DNA from 2 places in the Staphylococcus hyicus genome. Region 2 is predicted to be linked to the other one. Evidence: a T-box and tRNA genes for the amino acid it is inferred to sense, from the RefSeq annotation. Region 2 holds a T-box; the other holds one or more tRNA genes.
The links. The T-box of region 2 lies ahead of alaS (alanine--tRNA ligase). A T-box ahead of a tRNA ligase gene usually reads a tRNA of that ligase, here a tRNA-Ala.
Positions count from the first base shown of each region.

Region 1: it has a tRNA-Ala gene. The T-box ahead of alaS (alanine--tRNA ligase) is inferred to sense a tRNA for this amino acid. The anticodon was not compared.

Region 1 covers NZ_CP008747.1:961,426-976,859, forward strand. The annotation lists gene SHYC_RS04420 (glutamate-1-semialdehyde 2,1-aminomutase) at 1-375, opposite strand, end outside; gene bcp (thioredoxin-dependent thiol peroxidase) at 456-914, shown strand; gene SHYC_RS04430 (phosphoglycerate dehydrogenase) at 920-1,870, shown strand; gene perR (peroxide-responsive transcriptional repressor PerR) at 1,955-2,416, shown strand; rRNA gene SHYC_RS04440 (16S ribosomal RNA) at 2,966-4,517, shown strand; tRNA gene SHYC_RS04445 (tRNA-Ile) at 4,603-4,679, shown strand; tRNA gene SHYC_RS04450 (tRNA-Ala) at 4,694-4,769, shown strand; rRNA gene SHYC_RS04455 (23S ribosomal RNA) at 5,060-7,986, shown strand; rRNA gene rrf (5S ribosomal RNA) at 8,229-8,343, shown strand; tRNA gene SHYC_RS04465 (tRNA-Val) at 8,353-8,428, shown strand; tRNA gene SHYC_RS04470 (tRNA-Thr) at 8,437-8,512, shown strand; tRNA gene SHYC_RS04475 (tRNA-Lys) at 8,518-8,593, shown strand; tRNA gene SHYC_RS04480 (tRNA-Leu) at 8,599-8,680, shown strand; tRNA gene SHYC_RS04485 (tRNA-Gly) at 8,685-8,759, shown strand; tRNA gene SHYC_RS04490 (tRNA-Leu) at 8,767-8,855, shown strand; tRNA gene SHYC_RS04495 (tRNA-Arg) at 8,868-8,941, shown strand; tRNA gene SHYC_RS04500 (tRNA-Pro) at 8,956-9,029, shown strand; tRNA gene SHYC_RS04505 (tRNA-Ala) at 9,052-9,127, shown strand; tRNA gene SHYC_RS04510 (tRNA-Met) at 9,157-9,230, shown strand; tRNA gene SHYC_RS04515 (tRNA-Ile) at 9,260-9,333, shown strand; tRNA gene SHYC_RS04520 (tRNA-Ser) at 9,343-9,435, shown strand; tRNA gene SHYC_RS04525 (tRNA-Met) at 9,458-9,531, shown strand; tRNA gene SHYC_RS04530 (tRNA-Asp) at 9,542-9,618, shown strand; tRNA gene SHYC_RS04535 (tRNA-Phe) at 9,629-9,701, shown strand; tRNA gene SHYC_RS04540 (tRNA-Thr) at 9,714-9,789, shown strand; tRNA gene SHYC_RS04545 (tRNA-Tyr) at 9,794-9,877, shown strand; tRNA gene SHYC_RS04550 (tRNA-Trp) at 9,887-9,960, shown strand; tRNA gene SHYC_RS04555 (tRNA-His) at 9,963-10,035, shown strand; tRNA gene SHYC_RS04560 (tRNA-Gln) at 10,052-10,123, shown strand; tRNA gene SHYC_RS04565 (tRNA-Cys) at 10,132-10,206, shown strand; tRNA gene SHYC_RS12195 (tRNA-Gly) at 10,223-10,297, shown strand; tRNA gene SHYC_RS12200 (tRNA-Gly) at 10,321-10,395, shown strand; tRNA gene SHYC_RS04575 (tRNA-Leu) at 10,435-10,518, shown strand; gene SHYC_RS04580 (PTS sugar transporter subunit IIC) at 10,692-11,750, shown strand; gene SHYC_RS04585 (ABC transporter substrate-binding protein/permease) at 11,891-13,348, shown strand; gene SHYC_RS04590 (amino acid ABC transporter ATP-binding protein) at 13,341-14,063, shown strand; gene queG (tRNA epoxyqueuosine(34) reductase QueG) at 14,229-15,356, shown strand; gene trmL (tRNA (uridine(34)/cytosine(34)/5-carboxymethylaminomethyluridine(34)-2'-O)-methyltransferase TrmL) at 15,359-15,434, shown strand, end outside.
Region 2 covers NZ_CP008747.1:1,310,164-1,325,597, forward strand. The annotation lists gene aspS (aspartate--tRNA ligase) at 1-1,588, shown strand, start outside; RNA gene ssrS (6S RNA) at 1,641-1,832, shown strand; gene SHYC_RS06225 (tRNA threonylcarbamoyladenosine dehydratase) at 1,895-2,662, shown strand; gene SHYC_RS06230 (replication-associated recombination protein A) at 3,287-4,543, opposite strand; gene cymR (cysteine metabolism transcriptional regulator CymR) at 4,687-5,106, shown strand; gene SHYC_RS06240 (aldo/keto reductase) at 5,182-6,012, shown strand; gene SHYC_RS06245 (CsbD family protein) at 6,079-6,264, shown strand; gene SHYC_RS12370 (hypothetical protein) at 6,348-6,512, shown strand; gene SHYC_RS06250 (LLM class flavin-dependent oxidoreductase) at 6,546-7,553, opposite strand; gene SHYC_RS06255 (cysteine desulfurase family protein) at 7,775-8,920, shown strand; gene mnmA (tRNA 2-thiouridine(34) synthase MnmA) at 8,917-10,029, shown strand; gene SHYC_RS06265 (tetratricopeptide repeat protein) at 10,070-10,744, shown strand; gene recD2 (SF1B family DNA helicase RecD2) at 10,748-13,120, shown strand; T-box leader at 13,146-13,313, shown strand; gene alaS (alanine--tRNA ligase) at 13,352-15,434, shown strand, end outside.

The DNA of each region.
Region 1 (15,434 bases), 350 kb from region 2:
CGTGGTCATAACTGCTTCAGTTCCAGAGTTAACAAAACGAATTTTTTCCAGAGACGGAATAGCACTACGCAATTTACGAGCGAAAGTAATTTCTAATTCCGTAGGTGTTCCATAAAGTACACCGAGAGCTGCTTGCTCTTGAATGGCTTTTGTAATATGAGGATGGGCATGACCGGTGATGATAGGACCATATGCTTGTAGGTAGTCGATATATTGATTGCCATCTACGTCATATAAATAAGCACCTTCACCTTTTTTCATAACCACAGGGGCGCCACCTCCGACTGCTTTATAAGAGCGGGAAGGGGAATTGACACCGCCTAAAATATATTCGTTTGATTCATGTTGCAAAGCTTCACTATTTGTAAACTTCATAATTTATCAGCCTCTTTTATTTAATATTTTCATTTCATATCGTATCATAAAATAAAACAATTGAAGAAAGAGGGCGTATTATGATAACAAAAGGTGAACAATTTCCAGAGTTTGAACTTGAAAATCAAAAAGGAGAAAAAATTACAAAAGCTTCATTAAAAGGTAAAAAAGTAATACTTTACTTTTATCCACGTGACAATACACCTACATGCACAACGGAAGCGTGCGATTTCAGAGACAATTTAAGTTATTTTAACGATTTAAATGTTAAAGTTTTAGGTATAAGTGGCGATTCTAAACGTAAACACCAAAATTTCATTGAGAAACATCAATTGACCTTTGATTTGTTGGTGGATGAGGATTTTGAATTATCAAAAGCAGCGGGCGTGTATCAATTGAAGAAAACATTTGGCAAAGAAACGATGGGTATCGTACGTACGACCTTTGTCATTGATGAAAAAGGCGATGTGATTGATGTGATTGAAAAAGTAAAGGTCAAAGAACAAATGGCCAAGTTGAAATCTATTCTTGAGGGGTGATTGATGTGCGTGTAGTTAGCTTAATGCGTTTAGGTGAGGAAGAGGAGCGATTGAAAACACAATTTCCTGATGTAAACTTTGAATTCTATAAACATCCATCTTTTTTGCCAGAAGAGTCCAAAGCGAAAATGGATGTGCTGTTATCGTATCATGCAGATGTTAACGAAGCATTTTTAGAAGGTGCGCAAAACTTGAAATGGATTATGTGGTATGCGACGGGAGTAAATGCGCTACCATTGAAGCAACTGAAATCAAAGGATATTTTACTCACGAATGCAAAAGGTGTGCATGCCCAACAGTTAACGGAATTTATGTTTGCATTTATATTAGATGATTATAAAGCATTAAAAGAAGCGTATGAAGAGCAGAAAAATAAAACTTATAACCATAAACGAATGACACCAACGCTTAAAAATCAAACGATTTTGTTTTTAGGGACAGGTGTAATCCCACAAAAAGCAGCTAATATTGCGCAACAATTTGGCATGAGAACCATTGGTTTAAATACATCTGGCCATGAAGCGAATGGTTTTGATGAAACCTATGCGATTCATGAAAAAATGGGTTGTTACAAAAAAGCTGATATTATCGTAAATGTTTTACCAGAAACAGAAAAAACGAAATATTTGCTTACTGCCAGAGATTTTGAGGAGATGCAACCCCATACGTTATTTATCAATTTAGGTCGTGGCAGCATTGTTAAAGAAGATGTACTTGTTCATGCGTTGAAAAAGGATTTGATCCGAAAAGCCTATTTAGATGTATTTGAAGAAGAACCACTGCCATCACATTCGGAATTATATGATTTAAATAACGTAATTTTGACAAGTCATATTACAGGAAATAGTGATAATAATAAAAAACAAGCAACGAATATATTTATGCGTAATCTCACTCATTTTCTCAATAAAGGAGAGCTAATTGAGAATATAGTGGATTTAAATAAAGGATATTAACGAAATCATTGACATAAGCAAATTGCAACCATTATATTAATATTAAGTAATAATTATTCTTATGTAGAAAGACGGGTGAATACAATGGCTGCAGAAATGGAAACTTATGAACATCAGTTAAATGACTCTCTTGCGACGTTGCGTGAAGCGGGTGTCCGCATTACACCTCAACGCCAAGCAATCTTAAATTTTCTGATACATTCAAAAACACATCCAACTGCTGATGAAATATATCAATCATTATCACCTGATTTTCCTAATATTAGTGTTGCAACCATATATAATAATCTTAAAGTTTTTAAAAAGACTGGTATTGTTAAAGAGTTAACCTATGGCGATGCATCGAGTCGCTTTGATTTCGATACACAAAACCACTATCACGTTATTTGTGAAAAATGCGGCAAAATAGTAGATTTCCATTATCCTTCTTTAAGTGAAATCGAAAAACTTGCACAACACGTAACGGATTTTAATATTACACACCATCGAATGGAAATATATGGTATTTGTCAAGAATGCAAAGAAAGTCAAGATAATGATGAATAGGCAGTTCATTGAAACATATAGAATCTTAAACGGGAACGCGTTTAAGATTCTTTTTTATTTCGTTAATATATAGTAAAGGAGTTTTACAATAAAAAAACAATGATTCACACTTTTGGTGTTACATTTCCAATCTAGAGTGATTTTTAGTATATTTTCTTGGTATTTTATGTTGACGGGAAAGGGATCCGTTGGTAAGATATAAAAGTCGCTAAGATACGACAAGCAAACAACGTTAATCACGCATTAACTTTTTGAAAAAAGTATTAAAAGTGTAAAATTAACGCTTGTAAGTTTAGAGATAACATTATAAAATATATAATGTTGAAACAACAAACTGAAAACAAACCAATTAAAAAGTTTTAAAATTTTTCTTGACACAGAATTTAAAACGAAGTATAATTGATTATTGTAACGGTTTAAAAAGAAATAAACGAACATTGAAAACTGAATGACAATATGTCAACGTTAATTCCAATAATTTTGAGTACGTAACGTACTTTCAAGAGTGATTGGCTTAAGCAATCAACGAGCTATATCAAGCTTACTTCTTTTATGGAGAGTTTGATCCTGGCTCAGGATGAACGCTGGCGGCGTGCCTAATACATGCAAGTCGAGCGAACAGATGAGGAGCTTGCTCCTTTGACGTTAGCGGCGGACGGGTGAGTAACACGTGGGTAACCTACCTATAAGACTGGAATAACTCCGGGAAACCGGGGCTAATGCCGGATAACATGTTGAACCGCATGGTTCAACAGTGAAAGACGGTCTTGCTGTCACTTATAGATGGACCCGCGCCGTATTAGCTAGTTGGTAAGGTAACGGCTTACCAAGGCGACGATACGTAGCCGACCTGAGAGGGTGATCGGCCACACTGGAACTGAGACACGGTCCAGACTCCTACGGGAGGCAGCAGTAGGGAATCTTCCGCAATGGGCGAAAGCCTGACGGAGCAACGCCGCGTGAGTGATGAAGGTCTTCGGATCGTAAAGCTCTGTTGTTAGGGAAGAACATATGTGTAAGTAACTGTGCACATCTTGACGGTACCTAACCAGAAAGCCACGGCTAACTACGTGCCAGCAGCCGCGGTAATACGTAGGTGGCAAGCGTTATCCGGAATTATTGGGCGTAAAGCGCGCGTAGGCGGTTTTTTAAGTCTGATGTGAAAGCCCACGGCTCAACCGTGGAGGGTCATTGGAAACTGGAAAACTTGAGTGCAGAAGAGGAAAGTGGAATTCCATGTGTAGCGGTGAAATGCGCAGAGATATGGAGGAACACCAGTGGCGAAGGCGGCTTTCTGGTCTGTAACTGACGCTGAGGTGCGAAAGCGTGGGGATCAAACAGGATTAGATACCCTGGTAGTCCACGCCGTAAACGATGAGTGCTAAGTGTTAGGGGGTTTCCGCCCCTTAGTGCTGCAGCTAACGCATTAAGCACTCCGCCTGGGGAGTACGGTCGCAAGACTGAAACTCAAAGGAATTGACGGGGACCCGCACAAGCGGTGGAGCATGTGGTTTAATTCGAAGCAACGCGAAGAACCTTACCAAATCTTGACATCTTTTGATCGCTCTAGAGATAGAGTTTTCCTCTTCGGAGGACAAAATGACAGGTGGTGCATGGTTGTCGTCAGCTCGTGTCGTGAGATGTTGGGTTAAGTCCCGCAACGAGCGCAACCCTTAAGCTTAGTTGCCATCATTAAGTTGGGCACTCTAAGTTGACTGCCGGTGACAAACCGGAGGAAGGTGGGGATGACGTCAAATCATCATGCCCCTTATGATTTGGGCTACACACGTGCTACAATGGACAATACAAAGGGCAGCAAAACCGCGAGGTCAAGCAAATCCCATAAAGTTGTTCTCAGTTCGGATTGTAGTCTGCAACTCGACTACATGAAGCTGGAATCGCTAGTAATCGTAGATCAGCATGCTACGGTGAATACGTTCCCGGGTCTTGTACACACCGCCCGTCACACCACGAGAGTTTGTAACACCCGAAGCCGGTGGAGTAACCATTTTGGAGCTAGCCGTCGAAGGTGGGACAAATGATTGGGGTGAAGTCGTAACAAGGTAGCCGTATCGGAAGGTGCGGCTGGATCACCTCCTTTCTAAGGATAATATACGGAATATCGCCTTAGGCGATACGGAATAACGAAGACATATTGTATTCAGTTTTGAATGGTTGTTTAACAGGGGCCTATAGCTCAGCTGGTTAGAGCGCACGCCTGATAAGCGTGAGGTCGGTGGTTCGAGTCCACTTAGGCCCACCATTTAAATAATTTTTGGGGGCTTAGCTCAGCTGGGAGAGCGCCTGCTTTGCACGCAGGAGGTCAGCGGTTCGATCCCGCTAGTCTCCACCATTTAAATTGTACATTGAAAACTAGATAAGTAAGTATAGATTTTACCAAGCAAAACCGAGTGACAAGCGAAAAGCTTGAAACAAAAAATTATCGCTAGTCGTCGACAGACGACTCACAATAATTAATAACTGGTGGATGTTGGTTAATGTTTACTTCGGATGACAGATGTTTTGAAAACGTTTGTCAGTCTATGAATCGCAAACAAGAGCGAAGGCGCTTACTTCCGTAAGCAACTGAGTGATTTGTGCCGCGATGAAGCCGAATGCAAACGATTGCCAAAACATCATAAAGATTAAGTTATTAAGGGCGCACGGTGGATGCCTTGGCACTAGAAGCCGATGAAGGACGTTACTAACGACGATATGCTTTGGGGAGCTGTAAGTAAGCTGTGATCCAGAGATTTCCGAATGGGGGAACCCAGCACGAGTTATGTCGTGTTATCCGCATGTGAATACATAGCATGTGAGAAGGTAGACCCGGAGAACTGAAACATCTTAGTACCCGGAGGAAGAGAAAGAAAAATCGATTCCCTGAGTAGCGGCGAGCGAAACGGGAAGAGCCCAAACCAACAAGCTTGCTTGTTGGGGTTGTAGGACACTCTGTACGGAGTTACAAAGGAATATGTTAGACGAATAACCTGGAAAGGTTAATCATAGAAGGTAATAATCCTGTAGTCGAAAACATATACCCTCCTGAGTGGATCCTGAGTACGGCGGAGCACGTGAAATTCCGTCGGAATCTGGGAGGACCATCTCCCAAGGCTAAATACTCTCTAGTGACCGATAGTGAACCAGTACCGTGAGGGAAAGGTGAAAAGTACCCCGGAAGGGGAGTGAAAGAGAACTTGAAACCGTGTGCTTACAAGTAGTCAGAGCCCGTTAATGGGTGATGGCGTGCCTTTTGTAGAATGAACCGGCGAGTTACGATCTGATGCAAGGTTAAGCAGAAAATGTGGAGCCGTAGCGAAAGCGAGTCTGAATAGGGCGAATGAGTATTTGGTCGTAGACCCGAAACCAGGTGATCTACCCTTGGTCAGGTTGAAGTTCAGGTAACACTGAATGGAGGACCGAACCGACTTACGTTGAAAAGTGAGCGGATGAACTGAGGGTAGCGGAGAAATTCCAATCGAACTTGGAGATAGCTGGTTCTCTCCGAAATAGCTTTAGGGCTAGCCTCAAGTGATGATTATTGGAGGTAGAGCACTGTTTGGACGAGGGGCCCCTCTCGGGTTACCGAATTCAGACAAACTCCGAATGCCAAATAATTTAACTTGGGAGTCAGAACATGGGTGATAAGGTCCGTGTTCGAAAGGGAAACAGCCCAGACCACCAGCTAAGGTCCCAAAATATATGTTAAGTGGAAAAGGATGTGGCGTTGCCCAGACAACTAGGATGTTGGCTTAGAAGCAGCCATCATTTAAAGAGTGCGTAATAGCTCACTAGTCGAGTGACACTGCGCCGAAAATGTACCGGGGCTAAACATATTACCGAAGCTGTGGATTGTCCTTTAGGACAATGGTAGGAGAGCGTTCTAAGGGCGTTGAAGCATGATCGCAAGGACATGTGGAGCGCTTAGAAGTGAGAATGCCGGTGTGAGTAGCGAAAGACGGGTGAGAATCCCGTCCACCGATTGACTAAGGTTTCCAGAGGAAGGCTCGTCCGCTCTGGGTTAGTCGGGTCCTAAGCTGAGGCCGACAGGCGTAGGCGATGGATAACAGGTTGATATTCCTGTACCACCATGATTCGTTTTAAGCGATGGGGGGACGCAGTAGGATAGGCGAAGCGTGCTGTTGGAGTGCACGTCTAAGCAGTAAGACTGAGTGTTAGGCAAATCCGGCACTCATTAAGGTCAAGCTGTGATGGGGAGAAGAAACATGTTTTCTTCGAGTCGTTGATTTCACACTGCCAAGAAAAGCCTCTAGCTAGAAGATTGGTGCCCGTACCGCAAACCGACACAGGTAGTCAAGATGAGAATTCTAAGGTGAGCGAGCGAACTCTCGTTAAGGAACTCGGCAAAATGACCCCGTAACTTCGGGAGAAGGGGTGCTCTTTGAGGTTCACGCTTCGAAGAGCCGCAGTGAATAGGCCCAAGCGACTGTTTATCAAAAACACAGGTCTCTGCTAAACCGTAAGGTGACGTATAGGGGCTGACGCCTGCCCGGTGCTGGAAGGTTAAGAGGAGTGGTTAGCATTAGCGAAGCTACGAATCGAAGCCCCAGTAAACGGCGGCCGTAACTATAACGGTCCTAAGGTAGCGAAATTCCTTGTCGGGTAAGTTCCGACCCGCACGAAAGGCGTAACGATTTGGGCACTGTCTCAACGAGAGACTCGGTGAAATCATAGTACCGGTGAAGATGCCGGTTACCCGCGACAGGACGGAAAGACCCCGTGGAGCTTTACTGTAGCCTGATATTGAAATTCGGTACAGTTTGTACAGGATAGGTAGGAGCCTTAGAAGCGTGAGCGCTAGCTTACGTGGAGGCATTGGTGGGATACTACCCTAATTGTATTGGATTTCTAACCCGCAACTCTTATCGAGTTGGGAGACAGTGTCAGGCGGGCAGTTTGACTGGGGCGGTCGCCTCCTAAAGAGTAACGGAGGCGCTCAAAGGTTCCCTCAGAATGGTTGGAAATCATTCATAGAGTGTAAAGGCATAAGGGAGCTTGACTGCGAGACCTACAAGTCGAGCAGGGTCGAAAGACGGACTTAGTGATCCGGTGGTTCCGCATGGAAGGGCCATCGCTCAACGGATAAAAGCTACCCCGGGGATAACAGGCTTATCTCCCCCAAGAGTTCACATCGACGGGGAGGTTTGGCACCTCGATGTCGGCTCATCGCATCCTGGGGCTGTAGTCGGTCCCAAGGGTTGGGCTGTTCGCCCATTAAAGCGGTACGCGAGCTGGGTTCAGAACGTCGTGAGACAGTTCGGTCCCTATCCGTCGTGGGCGTAGGAAATTTGAGAGGAGCTGTCCTTAGTACGAGAGGACCGGGATGGACATACCTCTGGTGTACCAGTTGTCGTGCCAACGGCATAGCTGGGTAGCTATGTATGGACGGGATAAGTGCTGAAAGCATCTAAGCATGAAGCCCCCCTCAAGATGAGATTTCCCAACTTCGGTTATAAGATCCCTCAGAGATGATGAGGTTAATAGGTTCGAGGTGGAAGCGTAGCGATACGTGGAGCTGACGAATACTAATCGATCGAAGACTTAATCAATTTAGTTCATAAGGTGATGCTTGTGAAACAATACTTACTATCTAGTTTTGAATGTATAATCATTCATTTTACGAAGTGACATGTTCGAATACGAACGTTTAACACACCGTATTTTACGAAGTGAAAACGTTTGAAGTCTATGAATCGCAAGAAAGATCGAAGGCGTTTACTTACCGTAAACAACTGAGTGATGACGTAGCGATGAAGACGAATGCGAACGTTTGACACGAAGTAAAACATTGTTTGGTGACAATAGCAAAGAGGCCACACCTGTTCCCATGCCGAACACAGAAGTTAAGCTCTTTAGCGCCGATGGTAGTCGGACTTACGTTCCGCGAGAGTAGGACGTTGCCAAGCATACATATTGGAGAATTAGCTCAGCTGGGAGAGCATCTGCCTTACAAGCAGAGGGTCGGCGGTTCGAACCCGTCATTCTCCACCATTTTAATAGCCGGCCTAGCTCAATTGGTAGAGCAACTGACTTGTAATCAGTAGGTTGGGGGTTCAAGTCCTCTGGCCGGCACCATGTGAGAGCCATTAGCTCAGTTGGTAGAGCATCTGACTTTTAATCAGAGGGTCAGAGGTTCGAATCCTCTATGGCTCACCATTTATGCGGGTGTGGCGGAATTGGCAGACGCACTAGACTTAGGATCTAGCGCCTTACGGCGTGGGGGTTCGACTCCCTTCACCCGCATTTAGCAGAAGTAGTTCAGCGGTAGAATACAACCTTGCCAAGGTTGGGGTCGCGGGTTCGAATCCCGTCTTCTGCTCCATTATTTTGCCGGGGTGGCGGAACTGGCAGACGCACAGGACTTAAAATCCTGCGGTGAGAGATCACCGTACCGGTTCGATTCCGGTCCTCGGCACCATGATTTAAATATGCGCCCGTAGCTCAATTGGATAGAGCGTTTGACTACGGATCAAAAGGTTATGGGTTCGACTCCTATCGGGCGCGCTACCATAGCTTTACGGGAAGTAGCTCAGCTTGGTAGAGCACTTGGTTTGGGACCAAGGGGTCGCAGGTTCAAATCCTGTCTTCCCGACTTCTTATCATAATACTTATATGGGGGCTTAGCTCAGCTGGGAGAGCGCCTGCTTTGCACGCAGGAGGTCAGCGGTTCGATCCCGCTAGTCTCCACCATTTAAAATTAATATCAACCAACTTTTTACGGCGGCGTAGCTCAGCTGGCTAGAGCGTACGGTTCATACCCGTGAGGTCGGGGGTTCGATCCCCTCCGCCGCCACTATTACTAGTTGATAGAAATGATTATTCGGACCTTTAGCTCAGTTGGTTAGAGCTAACGGCTCATAACCGTTCGGTCGCAGGTTCGAGTCCTGCAAGGTCCATATAATTTTGGAGGAATACCCAAGTCCGGCTGAAGGGATCGGTCTTGAAAACCGACAGGGGCTTAACGGCTCGCGGGGGTTCGAATCCCTCTTCCTCCGCCATTTGTATTTACATTTCTATTAACGCGGGATGGAGCAGTTCGGTAGCTCGTCGGGCTCATAACCCGAAGGTCGGTGGTTCAAATCCGCCTCCCGCAATATTTTTTTAGGTCCCGTAGTGGAGCGGTTTAACACGCCTGCCTGTCACGCAGGAGATCGCGGGTTCGATTCCCGTCGGGACCGCCATTTAAAAAATGGTTCAGTAGCTCAGTCGGTAGAGCAAAGGACTGAAAATCCTTGTGTCGGCGGTTCGATTCCGTCCTGAACCACTTTTTTATTTTGCCGGCCTAGCTCAATTGGTAGAGCAACTGACTTGTAATCAGTAGGTTGGGGGTTCAAGTCCTCTGGCCGGCACCATGATGGAGGGGTAGCGAAGTGGCTAAACGCGGCGGACTGTAAATCCGCTCCTTCGGGTTCGGCAGTTCGAATCTGCCCCCCTCCACCATATATGCATAGGGGCATAGTTCAACGGTAGAATAGAGGTCTCCAAAACCTTTGATGTGGGTTCGATTCCTACTGCCCCTGCCATGGCGGCTGTGGCGAAGTGGTTAACGCATCGGATTGTGGTTCCGACATTCGTGGGTTCGATTCCCATCAGCCGCCCTTTATTTTAAATTAATGGGCTATAGCCAAGCGGTAAGGCAACGGACTTTGACTCCGTCACTCGCTGGTTCGAATCCAGCTAGCCCAGTTCCTTTTGGCGGCATAGCCAAGTGGTAAGGCCGAGGTCTGCAAAACCTCTATTCACCGGTTCAAATCCGGTTGCCGCCTCCATTTTAATTCTAACTATGCGGGAGTAGTTCAACTCTCAGAACACTTTCCTTCCCGGAAAGAGGTACAGGTGTAAATCCTGTCTTCCGCTCCATAATATTTATAATTATCAAACATGCGGGAGTAGTTCAACTCTCAGAACACTTTCCTTCCCGGAAAGAGGTATAGGTGTAAATCCTATCTTCCGCTCCAAAATTTGCTTCCAAAGAAATGGGAGTTTTTTTGTACATTGCCGGTGTGGCGGAATTGGCAGACGCGCGGGACTCAAAATCCTGTGTCTTTACAGACGTGTCGGTTCGACCCCGACCACCGGTATTCCATTATTTAAAAGTCGCAGCTACTGCGGCTTTTTTTATTCGCCTTTTATTTTATATGTTTGTTAATGGTGTGGAATTCTACAATTAATATAGAGAAATAGTACACTTGTGATTGTGAAGAGACTTTGAATATATTATGATGGATATATTAATTTTTTAGGAGGGGCAACATTGCCAAAATCAAATCAAGAAAAAAAGCAATTTTTTACGAATATTCTTAATGCTGTTGGTGCGGGTGTCGTCATTGCATTGCTGCCTAATGCCTTACTAGGGGAATTTTTGAAGTTTTTTAAAGAAGGTCAACCTACATTAGAACTGATGTATCAACTTGTATTAATAATACAATCATTTATGGCTTTTATTATTGGCGCACTGGCTGCTCATGCGTTTAAATTTTCGGGTCCTGGTGTTGTGATAACTGGCATATCCGCGATGTTAGGATCAGGTGCAATTCAATATAAAAATGGCCAAATTTTTCTTCAAGGTATTGGTGATATCATTAATATTATTTTAGTAGTGATATTAGCTTGTTTTTTATTTTTAATTTTAAAAGATAAATTTGGTTCACTTGAGATGATAATTTTACCTGTTTTAATTCCTGTACTTAGTGGTGTTGTAGGATTAACAGTTTTACCACATGTGCGTAAAGTCACTCAAGCTATAGGTGCTATGGTTCAATCATTTACTGATTTAAATCCTTTAATGATGTGTATTCTTATTTCTATGACATTTGCATTGCTCATGGTTACACCAATTTCAGTTGTAGCCATTGCCACTGCAATTTCATTAGATGGTCTTGGCAGTGGTGCTGGTAATATGGGGATTGTTGCTGCATGTGTAACATTCATATTTGGCTCATTAGGTGTTAATAAATTAGGTGTTAATATCGTACTGTTTATTGGTGCTGCTAAAATGATGATTCCAGTTTATTTAAAGCATCCCATAATTATGGTTCCTTTAGCTATTAATGGTGCAATCACTGGGACACTCACATATTTAATAGGTATTAAAGGAACACCTATGTCTGCAGGATTTGGCTATACTGGTTTAGTCGGTCCGCTTAATGCGTTCTCACGTATGACAGGTGATCCAGTAATGAATATTTTATTATTAACTTTTGGTTATTTAATTGTTCCTTTTACCTTAGGATTTCTCGTACATCAAGTGTGTAAAAAATGGATACCAGGTTATTCTGATGATATTTATCGTTTTGAAATACCAAAACAATAAAATATCTTTATTTAATATTTAGAACCTAACTATATTTAGGGATAACGTTAAAAAAGCGTTATCTCTTTTTTTAAATTTTCATTGCATAAACTTACACATAAATGTATAATAATGAATATTATTTAAAGGGAGGTTATTCAATGAAATACTTAGGGAAGTGCATCACTGTTGTCATTATCATCATGGTGTTATTCGCAACGATGTTGATTCCAGAATCACAAGCATCGCAAAATGATCAATGGAATAAAATTAAAGCGAGAGGGGAATTGCGTGTTGGTTTGTCAGCTGATTACGCGCCCATGGAGTTTGAAAGAACAGTGAATGGTCAACGTGAATATGCCGGTATTGATATAGAACTAGCTAAGAAAATTGCGGATGATAATGGGGTAAAACTAAAAATAGTGAATATGCAATTTGATAGTCTCCTAGGGGCGCTTAAGACTGGAAAAATTGATCTCATTATTTCTGGTATGACGCCAACAGATGAACGTAAACAAGAAGTGGATTTTTCTAATTCTTATATGGTTGTTGATCAAAAAGTAATTATACGGAAAAAAGATCAAAAGAAATATCAAACGTTAGATGATTTAAAAGGAAAACGAATTGGAGCACAAAAACAGACTACACAAGAAGAGCTAGCACGTTCTGAAATTCAAGATGCGGAGGTACAATCGCTCACACGTGTTCCAGAAGTTATATTGTCTCTTAAAAGTAATAAATTGGATGCTATTGTGCTAGATAGTGCTGTAGGGACTGCTTATTTAAAACAAAATGATGACTTAACTTTTTCTAAAGCCTCTTTTGCTGATTCTAAGAGGGAAACTGCGATTGCAGTACCTAAAAATTCACCTGAGTTATTAAATAAGGTGAATCGCACGATTAAAGAAGTGGACGAAAAGAATTTAATTTCTCAATTTGAAGACAAAGCTGCAGACGCTATGAAAGATGAAGGGAACTTTTTTACAAAATATGGAAACTTTTTTGTTACAGGTTTAACAAATACGATTTTAATTTCATTGATCGGTGTAGTATTCGGGGCAGTTTTTGGTGCATTATTTGCATTAATGAAAATTGGTTCTATTAAACCGTTAAAATGGTTTGCTTCAGCGTATATTGAATTTATTAGAGGAACACCATTATTAGTTCAAGTCTTTCTTGTATATTTTGGTACAACTGCTGTTTTAGGCTTAGACATTTCTGCCTTTATATGTGGGGCAATCGCATTAGTCATTAATTGCTCAGCATACATTGCTGAAATTATCCGTGCTGGTATTAATGCAGTCGATAAAGGTCAGATGGAAGCATCACGTAGTTTAGGTTTAAATTATGCTCAAACGATGAAGAGTGTCATTATGCCTCAAGCAATTAAAAATATTTTGCCTGCATTAGGTAATGAATTCGTAACAGTAATTAAGGAATCTTCCATAATCTCAGTCATTGGTGTTAGTGAAATTATGTTTAATGCACAAGTTGTGCAAGGAGCTTCTTTTGATCCATTTACGCCATTATTAGTAGCGGCAATTTTATATTTCATTTTAACATTTACTTTGTCTAGACTTATGAATGTATTTGAAGGGAGATTGAAAGTTAGTGATTAAAATAGAAAAACTATACAAATCTTTTGGTAAACAAGATGTTTTAAAGGGCATAGACTTAAATATAAATAAAGGTGAAGTTGTAGCCATTATTGGTCCATCAGGTAGTGGGAAAAGTACGCTATTACGTTGCATGAATCTTTTAGAAACACCTTCCCAAGGACGTATTATCTTTGAAAATAAAGATTTGACAGATAAAGGGACTAAAATTGATATGTTACGTCAAGACATGGGGATGGTATTTCAAAATTTCAATTTATTTCCACACAAAAAAGTAATTGATAATATTATTTTAGCTCCTAGTCTTCTTAAAAAGGGAACGAAATCGAATTTAAATACGCAGGCTTTACATTTATTAGATAGAGTAGGCCTTAAGGAGAGGGCAAATGCTTATCCGAGTCAGTTGTCTGGTGGACAAAAGCAACGGGTAGCAATTGCACGTGCATTAGCAATGAATCCTAAAGTTATGCTTTTTGATGAACCTACATCAGCTTTAGACCCTGAAGTTGTAGGAGAAGTATTAAATGTAATGAAATCATTAGCAAAAGAAGGGATGACAATGGTTGTGGTAACGCATGAAATGGATTTTGCAAGAAATGTCAGTGATCGCGTTATTTTTATGGCTGATGGTGTGGTAATAGAAGAAGGTCCACCTGAAGCAATTTTTCAAAAGCCACAACATGAGCGTACACAAAATTTCTTAAAACGTGTAATGTAAATATGGCACTAAAATCAAGTGTTTCTTAGATGAGAGTTTTCTAAGGAACACTTTTTTTAGTGAGCTTGCTTTAATGAAGTAATTATGAATTATTAAAAACATTTTTCTGAAGAGACCTTATAAAATTATGGTAAAATAATAGCGTGACTTTGTGAGGTGAATGAAATGGATTATGTTAAGTTAAAACAAGAAATTATAGACTATGCACATCAAATTGGCATTGATGATATTGGATTTACCACGGCTGATCCATTTGATGAACTGAAAAACAAGTTGATTGAATACCATGAGAAAGGGTATGCGTCTGGTTTTGAAGAATCCGACATTTCATTAAGAGTGGATCCTAAGTTGTCCATGTCCTCAGCGCAATCTATTATAGCGATTGCAGTGGGTTATCCCAATAAGCTTAAAGGTGCACCGAAAAGTGTTCGGGGTGAGCGAAGAGGGATGTTTGCGCGTGCTTCATGGGGTCAAGACTATCATTCCATAATGCGTCGAAGGTTAAATGATTTAGCTCTATTTATTCAATCGAAAGTCCCTGAAGCAGAAATGATGTCTATGGTGGATACTGGCGTTTTGTCAGATCGTGCTGTAGCTGAACGTGCTGGTTTAGGGTTTACGGGTCGAAATGGTTTTGTCATTAATCCTGAGCTCGGCACATGGACGTATCTTGGCGAAATGTTAATCAACTTACCTTTCCCTCCTGATGAGCAAATTTTGGATAGTTGTGGTACATGTACCATTTGTGTTGATCGTTGTCCAACTGGTGCATTGGTTGGTGACGGTCAATTGAATAGTCAAAAATGTATTAGCTTTTTAACCCAAACAAAAGGTTATTTAAAAGATGAATATCGATATAAGATAGGCAATCGTCTCTATGGATGTGATACGTGTCAGCAAGTATGTCCAAAAAATAGAGGGATTAATACAGAACAAGAAGATATTATTCTTGAGCCAGAAATATTGAAACCTAAATTAGTTCCACTTTTACAAATGTCTAATAAAGAATTTAAACAGACGTATGGACACTTAGCTGGAGCATGGCGTGGAAAAAAACCAATTCAACGTAATGCAATCATAGCTTTAGCACATTTCAATGAAACGTCTGCTATACCAGAATTAAAAGAAGTTGCCAAAAATGATCCCCGCCCTATGATAAGAGGGACAGCTTATTGGGCGATTGGTCAAATATTGGGGGATGCGGCTAAAGACTTTATTATGTCGCAGTACGATAATGAATTAGAGGAAGTTCAATTAGAAATGAAAAAAGGTTTAGAAATGAGGAGACTATAAAAATGACAATTCATGTTGTATTATATCAACCTGAAATACCTGCAAATACAGGAAATATTGCACGTACGTGTGCAGCTA
Region 2 (15,434 bases):
AGAAGTTGCAGAACGTATTCGTTCAGAATATGTCGTTGAAATTAAAGGAACAGTTACAAAAAGAGACGCTGAAACTGTAAACCCTAAAATTAAAACAGGACAAGTAGAAGTACAAGCAACAGAGATCAAAATTATAAATAAATCTGAAACACCACCATTTTCAATTAATGACGAAAACGTAAATGTTGATGAAAATATTCGCCTAAAATATCGTTATTTAGATTTACGTCGTGAGGAATTTGCACGTACGTTTAAACTACGACACCAAACCACTCAATCTATTCGTCGTTATTTAGATGCGGCAGGATTTTATGATATTGAAACACCTGTGTTGACAAAATCAACACCTGAAGGAGCTAGAGATTATCTTGTGCCTTCTCGTGTTCATGAAGGTGAATTTTATGCTTTACCTCAGTCACCGCAGTTGTTCAAACAACTTTTAATGATGAGTGGTTTTGACAAATATTACCAAATCGTAAAATGTTTCCGAGATGAAGACTTGCGAGCGGATCGCCAACCAGAATTTACGCAAGTCGATATTGAAATGAGTTTTGTTGAACAAGAAGATGTGATGCAACTTGGAGAGCATATGCTAAAAGCGGTCATGAAAGATGTAAAAGGCATAACTATTGACGATGCATTTCCTCGTATGACTTATGCGGAAGCGATGGAACGTTATGGTTCAGATAAACCTGATACACGTTTTGGTATGGAACTACTTGATGTGTCTGAACTTGCAAAGGTAATGGATTTTAAAGTATTTACAAGTGCAGTTGAAAATGGCGGTCAGGTGAAAGCGATTGTTGTCGAACAAGGTGCGGATAAATATACCCGAAAAGATATAGACGGCTTAACTGAATTTGTGAACATATATGGTGCAAAAGGTTTAGCATGGGTTAAAGTTGTAGATGAAGGTTTAAATGGTCCGATTGCAAGATTCTTTGAAACTGATCATGTTGAAAAATTACGTGCTTTAACAGATGCGAAAGCTGGAGATCTTGTATTATTTGTTGCAGATACAAAAGACGTCGTTGCACAAAGTTTAGGTGCATTACGTGTTAAATTGGCGAAAGAATTAAATTTACTTGATCCAAATCAATTTAATTTCTTATGGGTAACAGATTGGCCATTATTAGAATATGATGATGAAACAAATCGTTATGTTGCAGCGCATCACCCGTTTACTTCACCATTGCCACAAGATGTAGATAAATTAGAAAGTGCACCTGAAACAGCTCAAGCACAAGCCTATGATATTGTTCTTAACGGCTTTGAGCTAGGTGGTGGATCAATTCGTATCCACGATGGTGATATCCAATCTAAAATGTTTAAAGCATTAGGATTTACAGAAGAAAGTGCGCAAGAGCAATTTGGTTTCTTATTAGATGCGTTTAAATATGGTGCGCCACCTCATGGTGGAATTGCACTTGGTTTAGACCGCTTAGTAATGTTACTTACAGGGGCATCAAATTTACGTGATACGATTGCATTCCCTAAAACTGCATCTGCTACTGATTTGCTGACAGATGCGCCAAGTGAAGTATCAACGAAACAACTAGATGAATTAGCGTTACGTATTAAACATTAAAAACATTTCGCTTGCCAAATTAACGATATGTGGTATGATGAATGCATAAGATAGTCGTCTGTAGTGTTCGTAAGTTCGCTTTATGTATTTTGACCTAACACTCTTTGATCAGGGAGTCCAATGGGTTTTCTTGCAGCGCACACGCCTCTATAGGAGGACGTGCAAAACAAGAAACAGGACACCCACCTGTATATAGCAGGCCAAAATGATCAAGCACTTTAAACTACGGCATGACGGATTCTATCGATACGCAAGACAAACGTCTTGCGTATTTTTATGCGTTCAAACAGATTAAAGGAGTTCATTATGAAGCATCAATTTTCAAGGAATGAATTAGCTATTGGTCAAGAAGGACTTAAATTATTAGAACATACAACTGTAGCCGTTTTAGGTGTCGGTGGCGTGGGTTCGTTTGCTGCGGAAGCACTTGCGAGAACGAATATTGGTCACATTATATTAATTGATAAAGATGATGTGGACATTACTAATGTAAATCGCCAATTACACGCATTAACAACAACGATTGGGCAGAGTAAAGTAAGTTTAATGGAAGAACGAATTAAACAAATTAATCCTAATTGTACTGTTACATCACTACATATGTTTTATACTGAAGAAACGTATGAGCAATTATTCAATGATTATCAAATTGATTACATTGTTGATGCTAGTGACACCATTATATATAAAGTCCATCTCATGGAACAATGTTTAAATCGTGGTATTAAAATAATCTCTAGTATGGGAGCAGCAAATAAAATAGATCCAACGCGTTTTCAAATTACTGATATTTCAAAAACGCACACAGATCCTATCGCTCGTGTTATTCGTAATCAACTTAAACGTAAAGGAATTTACAGAGGGATTCCTGTTGTATTTTCTGACGAAAGTCCTATTGTCATTCGGGATGAAGTTAAAGCTGTTGTCGGCGATGCAAATGGTAAAAACCGTAAAGCACAAATGCCACCATCATCAAATGCGTTTGTACCAAGCGTCGTTGGATTGATTATGGCAAGTTATGTATGCAATGATATAACACGCAATATTCCATTAAAACGTATAAAAGATAAATAATGGAAATGCGCAATTCATGTGATGATACTCCGATTGACATCACAATTATATATTTTAAAAAATAGCCTTTGACTTTCATAAGCAAAATGAAAGTCGAAGGCTATTGGTCTATTGATAACAATGTTGCTATGGCATGTGGCTGGGAAGTAGCTACCCTGTGAATCAAAACCAACAATATTCTTCATACATGAAGTTTGTTGGTTATCCTTATATATAAATTTAGTCTTTATGAGGGGAAGGATGATGAATTAACACATCACTTTGATAGCTTCCTTAGCCGAGACTTCTGAGGCAATATGACGAAACCGAAAATCCATTTTAAGCATAGAAACCCAAGACTATTGGCTTTTACAATATATAAGGCAGTAGCTGACAGGATTAAGTATGCGATTTGAAAGCTTTCCGCAACTTACGCAGCTCAGCTAATCTCGCATGTTCATAGGTGTACTGAGAGCGTATGCATTGCATCCCTACGTCTTCATGCACGGGAGGCATTACTACGAAATAAATTAGATTTCTGTAATGCGCCCTCGTTGAGGTAAGGCACCTAGAAAAGCGAGGTGTTAGGAACAATCGAAATTGAAAAAACTTATGTCCAAGCCCTATGTTTATAGAGATGTAAACTTATTTTTTTAAATTATCATATATCGATTTAAACTGTTGTTCCGTTTTAGAAGTTAATTTTGGTTGGTAATATTGTTTGTTTTTTAATAATTCCGGTAAATATTGTTGCTTAACATAACCATTTTCATAGTCATGAGGGTATTTGTATCCGATTGCGTGGCCTAACGCTTTAGCACCTTGGTAGTGACCATCTTTTAAATGGTCTGGTATTTGTCCTACGTGCCCTTTACGAACATCTGTTAAAGCAGCATCGATAGATTTGATAGCTGTATTTGATTTTGGAGATAAACACAGCTCAATCACAGCTTGACTTAATGGGATTCTTGCTTCTGGGAAACCTAAGCGTTCTGCAGATTCAATAGCGGCAAGCGTGCGTTGGCCAGCAGCAGGGGAAGCTAAACTAATATCTTCATAACTTATTACAAGTAGTCTTCTTGCGATTGTCGGCAGATCGCCTGCTTGGATTAAGCGTGCTAAATAATGTAATGCAGCATCAACATCACTGCCGCGGATTGACTTTTGGAAGGCACTCATCACATCGTAATGCATATCTCCATCTTTATCACTTAGAAAGGCACCACGTTGTAAACAATCTTCAGCATCTTGCAACGTGATGTGAGGTGGTGTTTCAGTATCACTTAACACCGCTAATTCTAATGCATTCAAGGCACTACGCACGTCTCCTTGGCTTTGTGTTGCAAAATATTCAAATGCTTTATCCGATATGTGTACATCAAATGATTTTAAGCCGCGTTCTTCATCTTCAAGTGCATGATTTAAAGCTTGTTTAATATCCTCTGTCTCAAGAGGATAAAGCTCAAATATTTGAGCGCGTGAACGAATAGCTGGGTTAATAGCATGATATGGATTAGACGTTGTTGCACCGATAAGGACAATTTTTCCGTTTTCTAAATGTGGTAACAAAAAGTCTTGTTTTGCTTTATCTAAACGATGTATTTCGTCTAGCAATAGTATGACTTGACCAGACATTTTAGCTTCATCTACAATCATTTGCATATCTTTTTTTGTATGAGTAACTGCATTTAATTGGCGAAATTTAAACTTAGTACTGCCTGCGATAGCTTGTGCAATACTGGTCTTTCCAATACCGGGAGGTCCATAAAATATCATTGATGACAAACGTTTGGCATTTACCATTCGTCTAATAATACCATTTGGACCGACTAAATGGCTTTGCCCAATAACATCATCTATTGTTTTAGGTCTCATACGAGATGCTAACGGTTCAGTATTCATAGTTTCCCTCCATGTATAAACTTACCATAAAAATTTATTCAGCTGTTTGGCTCTTATTTGTACTCTTATTATAATAGTATTATACTAATATAAATAATGATAAATTGTAAGTGTATCATTTATCAATAATGTGAGGTTAAAATATGAAAATTTCAACAAAAGGAAGATATGGACTGACTTTGATGATTGCTTTAGCAAAGCGTCAAGGTACGGGGTGTGTCTCACTTAAGACCATAGCAGAAGAAAACCAATTAAGTGATTTATATTTAGAACAGCTCGTCGGTCCATTGCGCAATGCGGGTTTAATTCGCAGTGTACGTGGCGCTAGAGGCGGTTATGAATTGAAAATGTCTGCAGATGAAATTACTGCCGGAGATATTATACGTCTTCTAGAAGGACCTATTACAATTGTTGAGCGTATGGAATCAGAATCACCAGCCCAACAACAACTATGGATACGCATGCGAGACGCTGTGAAAGACGTTTTAGATCAGACAACGTTAAAGTCACTTGCTGAATATCAAGAAAAAGATCATTTAGAAGGATATATGTTTTATATTTAAATTAAATACTATTTGTACAACAATGGCACATAATAACGTGTAAACATTGTTGTATTTTTTTAGGAGGTTCTTATTGTGCATACATATACGTTAAATGATGGACACATTTTACCGGCTTTAGGATTTGGAACTTATAAATTAAATGGTATAGAAGGGGTGAACGCCATTCAAAATGCATTAAAGCTAGGCTATCGTGTATTAGATACCGCATATAATTATGAAAATGAGGGCGTCGTTGGTAAAGCAATCGAACGTAGTAAAGTGGCAAGAGAAGATATAACAATTATTTCTAAATTGCCTGGACGTTATCAATCATATGATGATGTTTTTCGTACGATTGAAGAAAGTATCTATCGTTTGGGTGTGGAATATATTGACATTTATTTAATCCATTGGCCAAATCCCAAACAAGGATTATATGTTGAAGCGTGGAAGGCCATGATTGCAGCAAAAAAAGCGGGACGCATTCGTTCCATAGGCGTATGCAATTTCTTACCAGAATATATCGAAGAATTGAAACGTGTAACTGACGTTTTACCTGTATTGAACCAAATAGAATTACACCCTTATTTTAATCAAGAGGAGATTATGAATTATCACCAACAAAATCATATTTTAATTCAAGCTTGGAGTCCTATCGGTCGAGATAATGGTGTGATGAAAGAACCACTTTTATATGAGATTGCAAAAAAGTATGAAAAAACAGTCGCTCAAATTATTCTAAAGTGGCATTTACAAAGAGGTATTATGCCTGTTCCGAAAGCAAGCACTTTTTCAAGACAACTTGAAAATTTTCAAATTTTCGATTTCAATATATCAGAAAATGATATGTCTCTGATTAACGGATTATCAAAAACAGATGGCAGACGTAAAGGTCAAGACCCATCTATTTATGAAGAATTTTAATGAAGGTGTTTAGAAATTGCAGTCGGTGGAATAACAACAGTATCTCATTTATTTGGAGGGGTATTTATGTCATTCGATAAAGGTAAAATGGATCAAACTAAAGGAACTGTTAAAGAGTCTGTTGGTAAAGCTACAAATAATGAATCATTAGAAAATGAAGGCAAACAAGATAAACTTTCAGGAAAAGCAAAAGAAAAAACGGAAGATGCTAAGAACAAAGTGAATGATGCCATTGATAATTTTAAGCATTAAATATACATCTTTAGTATTTTTAAATGTTTACTAAAAATGCTAACGGGTATTCACATAATATCTTGAACAAGGAGGTATCCGTTATGGATAAAAAACAAAGCGAAGCGTATGTAGATAAAGCAAAAGACGCTTATAACAAGTATCAAGATAAACAAAATGGTGAAAACAACGACAATAATGACGATAAAAATAGTTTAGTTGATAAAGCAAAAGATGCGTTCAACAAATTCTCTGGGGACAATAAATAGAAAAAGCAATGGGAACTTAATCCCATTGCTTTTTTATTTATTAATGTCATCCATGACTTCTTTAAAATATTGATATGAACGGTGTTGCAATGATGTATCAAATATATAACTCACAGTCATAATTTCGTTAATTTCTCCATATTGTGATATAAACGTGTTTATCTTTTCTTTAACAGTCTCTTTATCTCCAATAAGTGAACCTGCAATACGTTCTTGAGCTAAAGCTATAACGCGAGATGATAATATTTCGTTTAAATTCTGCACAGGTGGTTGCAATTTTTGCATACGACCACTTAAAATGCTTGCAAAAACTTGCGCTTGCGTGGTAGCAAGGTAATTAGCTTCTTCGTTAGAATTAGCTAAAATTGCATTAAGACAGATGATAATATAAGGGTCCTTTAAATGTTGAGATGGTTCAAATAACTCTCGATAAATTGAAAGTGCCTCTTTCATTTGTTGTGGCGCAAAGTGACCCGCAAATACATATGGTAAACCTTTACGTGCAGCGACATGTGCAGAATCTGTCGAAGATCCCAATATATATAATGGTACATGTTTATCAATAGCAGGAATAGCTTTGACATACCCTTGATTTGTTTCAGGACCAAAGTATTGTAAAAGTTGTTGTACTTCTTCTGGGAATTGATACACACCATCATGTTTGTCACGACGTAAGGCGCTCGCAGTAGCCATATCTGTACCTGGGGCGCGACCAAGCCCAAGATCGATACGATCCCCATAAAGTAAATTTAAAGTCCCAAATTGTTCAGCGACAACCAAAGGCGCATGGTTTGGTAACATAATCCCACCTGAGCCAATTCTCATTTGATGTGTTTGACTTAAACAATGTTGAATTAATAAAGACGTTGCGGAACTCACTAAATTTGGTGCATTATGATGTTCGGCAATCCAATACCTTTTATAGTCAAGACGTTCTAAGTGTTGCGCCAATGCGGTCATCTGTTCAATAGCTTCTTTTTCATTTGATCCTTCCCGAATAGGAACTAAATTTAACGCTGAATAATGAATTTGATTTGACATAATAACACATCCTTTAACACTAATATATCAAAAGAAATTTAAATCAAATATGAATGTGCTTAGCGTTTTAAATTGATGATTGAATTCACGAATGCACATGAACATGATATGCTTAAATTATATTTATAACGTGAGATAAAACTTTGTGAACGGGTGACTAGAAATTTTAAGTTTCAAGTGCTAAAATAGGAACATTGAAAATGAGAAAGGACGGGCTAAATATGGGTGTATATGCTGATTATGCTGCGACAACGCCAGTGAAACCTGAAGTCATTGAAGCCATGACAAAAATATACGAAACACATTATGGAAACCCATCATCTATCCACGCACAAGGTCGTGACGCGAGACGTTTCTTAGATGAATCAAGACGCAATGTGGCACAACTATTAAATGCAAATACGAATGAAATTATTTTTACGAGCGGTGCAACAGAATCAAACAACACAGCTATAAAAGGTATTGCTTTGGCAAACCAAGCTAAAGGAAAGCATTTAATTACGACGAAAATAGAACACCACTCAGTTCTTCACGTATTTGAATTTTTAGAGTCACAAGGCTTCGAAGTGACATATTTAAATGTTGATGAAAATGGATTAATTGATTTAGAACAATTAAAACATGCGTTAAGGTCTGACACTACACTTGTCTCTATCATGTTTGTTAACAATGAAGTGGGGACCGTTCAGCACATTTATGATATTCAGGATATTCTAACTCACCATACAGCCTATTTTCATATGGACGCCGTACAGGCCATTGGTCATTTACCAGTTGATGTGAAAGATTTAAAAGTAGATGCATTAAGCTTAACTGCGCATAAATTTGGGGGCCCTAAAGGTGTGGGCGTATTGTATATTAAAAGCGGAACTAAAATTTTATATCATCAACAAGGTGGAGAACAAGAAACAAAACGACGTGCTGGAACAGAAAATGTGCCTCAAATTGTTGGTTTAGCAACTGCACTGAAATTAGCTGAGGACCACCGTGACGAAAATCAAATCTACATTACACGGTTAAAAGAATTATTACTTGTAAGTTTACAAGAACGCGCTATTCCATTTGAATATAATGGCTCCATGATAGATAGCTCGAACCATATTATCAATATATATTTCCCGTTTATAGATGTTGAAACGCTACTGACGTTGCTAGATATGGCACAAATTTATGTTTCCTCTGGATCGGCGTGTACAGCAGGCTCTACGATTCCATCGCATGTGCTATCTGCAATGTATGGTGACCAACATCGTGTGACACATTCTATTCGGATCAGTATAAATGAAAATGTGAGTGAACGCGATATTAAAACGATTGTAGCAGAGATTCAAAAAATTTATTTAAAGTTTAAGGAGGAATCACATTGACGAATCAAAACACACGTGTTGTTGTGGGCATGTCAGGAGGTGTAGACAGTTCCGTTACAGCATATTTACTTAAAGAACAGGGGTATGACGTGATTGGCATTTTTATGAAAAACTGGGATGACACTGATGAAAATGGTGTTTGTACAGCCACTGAAGATTACAATGACGTTATCGAAGTATGCAACCAAATTGGTATACCTTACTATGCTGTAAATTTTGAAAAAGAATATTGGGATAAAGTATTTACTTATTTTCTAGATGAATATAAAAAAGGACGCACACCAAATCCTGATGTCATGTGCAATAAAGAAATCAAATTCAAAGCATTTTTAGAACACGCTTTAAAACTGGGGGCAGATTATGTTGCCACTGGACATTACGCACGCGTCAGACGCAATGACGATGGTCGTGTTGAAATGCTACGCGGGGTGGATAACAACAAAGATCAAACATACTTCTTGAATCAATTAACGCATGGCCAATTAGAAAAAGTTTTATTTCCAATTGGAGATATAGAAAAATCTAAAGTACGTGAAATAGCAGCGGCACAAAACTTAGCAACGGCTAAAAAGAAAGATTCAACTGGAATCTGTTTTATCGGTGAACGTAATTTTAAAACATTCTTATCCCAATATTTACCGGCAAAGTCTGGTGAAATGCGCACATTATCAGGTGAGTTAAAAGGCAAACATTCAGGCCTTATGTATTATACAATTGGTCAACGCCACGGTTTAGGTATTGGTGGAGATGGCGACCCGTGGTTTGTTGTCGGCAAAAATTTAGAGGAAAATGTATTATATGTTGAACAAGGCTTTCATCACGATGCATTGTATAGTGATTACTTAATCGCATCAGATGTGTCTTTCGTAAATGATATTGATCTTTCAACACCATTACAATGTACTGCAAAATTTAGATATAGACAAAAAGATACAGGGGTCATAGTTACACGTGAAAATAAAAATGCCATACGCGTAACATTTGATGCTCCAGTTAGAGCGATAACACCGGGACAAGCTGTTGTTTTTTATGATAGAGATATTTGTCTTGGTGGTGCAACGATTGATGATGTCTATAAAGAGAGCGGTAAACTGAGTTACATCGTCTAAATGATTTTGATTAAATGGTACTTTTATAAAGGAGTCTATTATGGAACAAACTGAAATACATCAATTGATTCAACAAGGTTTATATGAAAAGGCGCTTGAAGCTTGTTTTAATAATATTGAGGCACATCCTGAACAAGTAGAAAACTATATTAATTCAGGAATCTTGTTATCTGAAGCTGGGGAAATTGAAAAAGCGGAGAAGTTTTTTCAACGTGCTTTGACAATTAATTCAAACAATGCTGCGATTTATTATAATTTTGCAAATGTATATTTTAATGAATCACGCTTTCAAGAAGCAATAAAATTGTACCAAAAGGCGATTCAAAAAGGGTTAGATAATAAAGATACGAACTATATGATTGGCATGTCATTTTATCATTTAGATGCAAAAAAGCAGGCATTACCATTTTTAATGCGTGCTGCTGAATTAGATCAAACGTTTCAAGATTTAGAAGTCCAATTTCAATATGGATTATTACTATGTGAATTAGAAATGTTTGATCAAGCGATTACGATTTTAACGACAATACTTGATAAAGACAAGACGCATGCGGATGCGCAATATAATCTTACATTAGCTAAGTATATGGTAGATGAAGCTATCGATAAGGCTATAGAAGGTTTTACAAAGGCTATTAAAATGGATCCAAATCACATGTTAAGTCATCATGCTTTAAAAACATTTAACATGATTAAATCTCAAGAGGAGGAATAGGACGTGGAAAACCCAACACTATTTGAACAGACATATATTAAAGGCAACATCGATGTCATTCTCTTTCAAAATAGTGATAATTATTACACTGTCCTGAAAGTAGACGTTGAAGATTCTAATGAAGACTTCGACAATATGGCTACAGTTGTTGGGTATTTTCCAAATATCGTTGAAGGTGAGACGTATACGTTTAAGGGACAAGTCGCAGAACATCCCCGTTATGGCAAGCAATTAAAGGCTGAAACGTTTCAAAAAGAAATACCTCAAACAAGAGAGGCTATCATACAATATTTATCAAGTGATTTATTTAAGGGTGTTGGAAAAAAAACTGCTGAATCTATCGTAGATACATTAGGTGATCATACCATTCAATCTATTTTAAAAGATGCTACAGTTCTTGAACAAGTTCCTAAATTATCCAAAGCCAAACAACAGCAAATCGCTGATCAAGTGTATCAAAATCAAGAAAGCGAACAGATTATGATTCGTTTAAATGAACTTGGTTTCGGTGCAAAACTCGCCATGGATATTTATAAATTTTATAAAGTTGACACATTAAAAATTATTGACGAAAACCCTTACCAACTGGTATATGATATCCGCGGTGTTGGATTTCAAAAAGCGGATCAACTCGCACGTTTAATTGGCATTTCATATACGCATCCCAACCGATTAAAAGCTGGGATACAATACATAATTGAAGAAATATGTATTAAACAAGGGCATACTTATTTGCCTAAAGACACACTAATGAAAGAGTCATCCGTACTTTTAACAAAGCAAAATGAAACAACAATTGATTCGGCAATGCTAGAAGATGTATTTATGCAACTTATAGAAGAAAAACGATTAGTAGATGATGACGGACATATCGCAATTCCGAGCTTATTTTATTCTGAATTAAAAAGTAGTCAAAATGTGTATAAACTCATGAGTAATAATGTACGCATTGATACTTTTGATCAATCAGATATACAGATGCATATTGGTGAAATTGAAGAGACGCATGGTGTTTCTTATGCTGAGGCCCAAAAAGAAGCGCTGGAAGCTGCCATGAAAAATAAATTGATGATATTAACTGGTGGTCCAGGAACAGGTAAAACTACAGTTATAAAAGGGATTGTACATCTTTATGCAACATTACATGGCATTTCTCTAAACTATGATGACTATGGTGATGAGGATTATCCTGTCGTACTTGCAGCTCCAACTGGGCGAGCTTCTAAACGACTTCATGATGCGACGGGATTAGAAGCTATGACGATACATCGTTTAATAGGTTGGAATCAAGACACAAAGCCTGAAGATATACTCGATCATGCCATTCATGCCAAATTGATTATCATTGATGAAATGTCAATGGTCGATACTTGGCTGTTCCATCAATTTATGGCGGCTGTTCCAGAAGATGCGCAAGTCGTATTGGTTGGCGATGAAGACCAGTTACCATCTGTAGGCCCAGGTCAAGTATTTAGGGATTTAATTACCTCTAAAGCGTTGCCACGAATTAATTTAATAGAGGTTTACCGTCAACAAGATGGGTCCAGTATCATTGAATTGGCACACAAAATGAAAGCGGGGTTAAACGTAGATATTACAGAACGTTTCCATGATCGCTCTTTCATTCCATGTCATATTGATCAAATTCCTGAAGTCGTACGTAAAGTGGTAACGAATGCCGTTAAAAAAGGATATGACATGTCTGATATACAAGTACTTGCGCCCATGTATCGTGGCAATGCGGGCATTCATAAACTAAATAAAGTGCTTCAAGATATTCTTAATCCTATTGAAGATGACGATACACGTGAAATTCAATTTGGAGATGTCGTATATCGGAAAGGGGATAAAGTACTTCAACTCGTTAATCGACCGAATGATAATATTTTTAATGGTGATATCGGCGTTATCGTTGGCATTTTTTGGGCTAAAGAGAATGCCCTTAATAAAGACGTTGTAATTGTGGATTATGAAGGCAATGAGATCACATATTTAAAATCAGATTTAACGGAATTGACACATGCATATTGTACCTCTATCCATAAAGCGCAAGGATCTGAGTTCCCAATTGTTATTATGCCAATCGTTAAACAATATTTTAGAATGCTCCAAAAACCAATCCTTTATACAGGACTAACACGAGCAAAACAATCACTTGTGTTTTTAGGTGACGCAGATGCATTTAATATAGGAATAAAAACGGAAGGGCAAGTAAGATTAACACGTCAACAAATGTTTCTCGAGCAATACTTCAACACGGATTCAGAAACAAATCAACCTGTGCAACTTAGTGAAGAGACGATGTTTAAAATAGATCCAATGATTAATATGAAAAATGTAACCCCCTATGACTTTATGGAAATTGACAATGTTTAAAACGCTTAATATAATAGAGTTATTCAAAAATATATAGCCGAGTAGATGCGCCCTTAATTCACAGAGACGTACAGGTGCTGAGATGTACGATTAATCGCATTGAACGCTACTATATATATACTAATTTAATAAAATTAAAGTGATGATTTTAATATCATAACTAGGGTGGTACCGCGAGACATTCGTCCCTTTTGAGGCGAATGTCTTATTTTTTTTAGGAGATGATGTGTGATGAAAACGTTAAAAGCTAGTGAAATACGACAAATGTATATTGATTTTTTTGTTGAAAAAGAACATATGGTTGAACCATCAGCACCACTTGTGCCAATTGATGATGATTCATTATTATGGATTAATTCAGGAGTGGCTACATTAAAGAAATATTTTGATGGGCGTGAAATACCTAAAAAACCAAGGATTGTAAATGCACAAAAATCTATTCGTACGAACGATATTGAAAATGTTGGGTTTACAGCACGACATCATACCTTTTTCGAAATGTTAGGTAATTTCTCAATAGGGGATTATTTTAAACGTGAAGCGGTGGCTTTTGCTTGGGAATTTTTAACAAGCGACCGTTGGATGGCTATGGATCCTGAACGTTTATATGTAACGATTCACCCGGAGGACACTGAAGCTTACCATTTATGGCATGATGAAATCGGATTAAGCGAATCTCGAATTATACGTATTGAAGGGAATTTTTGGGATATTGGCGAGGGGCCATCGGGGCCTAACACAGAAATTTTCTATGATCGTGGTGAGGATTATGGACACGATGATCCAGCTGAAGAGATGTATCCTGGTGGCGAAAACGAACGTTATTTAGAAGTATGGAACCTTGTATTTAGTGAGTTTAACCATAACAAAGACCATACTTATACACCACTGCCAAGTAAAAATATTGATACCGGCATGGGGCTTGAACGTATGGCCTCAATTTCTCAAAATGTTCGCACGAATTATGAGACGGACTTATTCATGCCTATTATGAATGAAGTTGAAAAAATTTCTGGAAAAACATATTTGGAAAATGAAACACACGATATCGCATTTAAAGTCATAGCAGATCATATTCGCACAATCGCCTTCGCAATTTCAGACGGTGCGCTTCCAGCTAATGAAGGACGTGGGTATGTGTTGCGTCGATTATTACGTCGTGCTGTTCGTTTTAGCCAATCATTAGATATTAACAAACCATTTTTATATCAATTAGTTGATGTAGTGGCAACAATTATGGAACCGTATTATCCAAATGTAAAAGAGAAAGCTGATTTTATTGCGCGTGTGATAAAGTCCGAAGAAGAGCGCTTCCATGAAACTTTAGAGGAAGGTCTCTCGATATTGAATGACCTCATAACAGATGCAAAATCTTCTCGCCAAGTCATCAGCGGCGCAGATGCATTTAAATTATATGATACGTATGGATTCCCAATTGAACTTACAGAAGAAATCGCACAAGATGCGGATTTAAAAATAGACATGGACAGTTTTAATACCCACATGGATGCGCAACGCGAACGCGCGCGTAAAGCAAGACAAAATAACCAATCGATGCAAGTTCAAAGTGAAGTTTTAAAATCAATTCGTACAGTAAGTCGTTTTGTAGGGTATCAAACGCTACAAACAGAAAGTGTAATTACTGACATTATCGTCGATGGTGAGCGTCAAGAAAAAGTAAATGAGGGCCAAACGATTCATTTCGTAATGGATCAAACGCCGTTTTATGCAGTGAGCGGCGGACAGATTGCAGATAAAGGCGTTATTCAAAATGACGCGTTTGAGATTGAAGTGACAGAAGTTATTAAAGCACCAAACGGTCAACATTTACACACAGGACATATTAAATTTGGTCAGGTATATGAAGAGGCCATTGTAGAAGCACGCGTAAACGAAACAGAACGTAAAGCGATTATGAAAAATCATAGTGCGACACATCTTTTGCATGCTGCATTAAAACAGGTTTTAGGTTCCCATGTTAACCAAGCGGGATCTTTAGTAGATAGCGATCGATTACGTTTTGACTTTTCTCACATCTCACCAATGACAAGTGAAGAAATTCAACTTGTAGAACAACGTGTAAATGAAGAAATTTGGAAAAGTATGGATGTGGTCACGAAAGAAATGGCCATCGAAGATGCAAAAGCAGGTGGTGCAATGGCACTTTTCGGTGAAAAATATGGCGATGTCGTACGCGTCGTTGACATGGGTCCATTCTCTAAGGAATTATGTGGTGGCACACATGTTCAAAACACGTCAGAAATTGGATTATTCAAAATAACAAGTGAGTCTGGTACTGGCGCTGGTGTAAGAA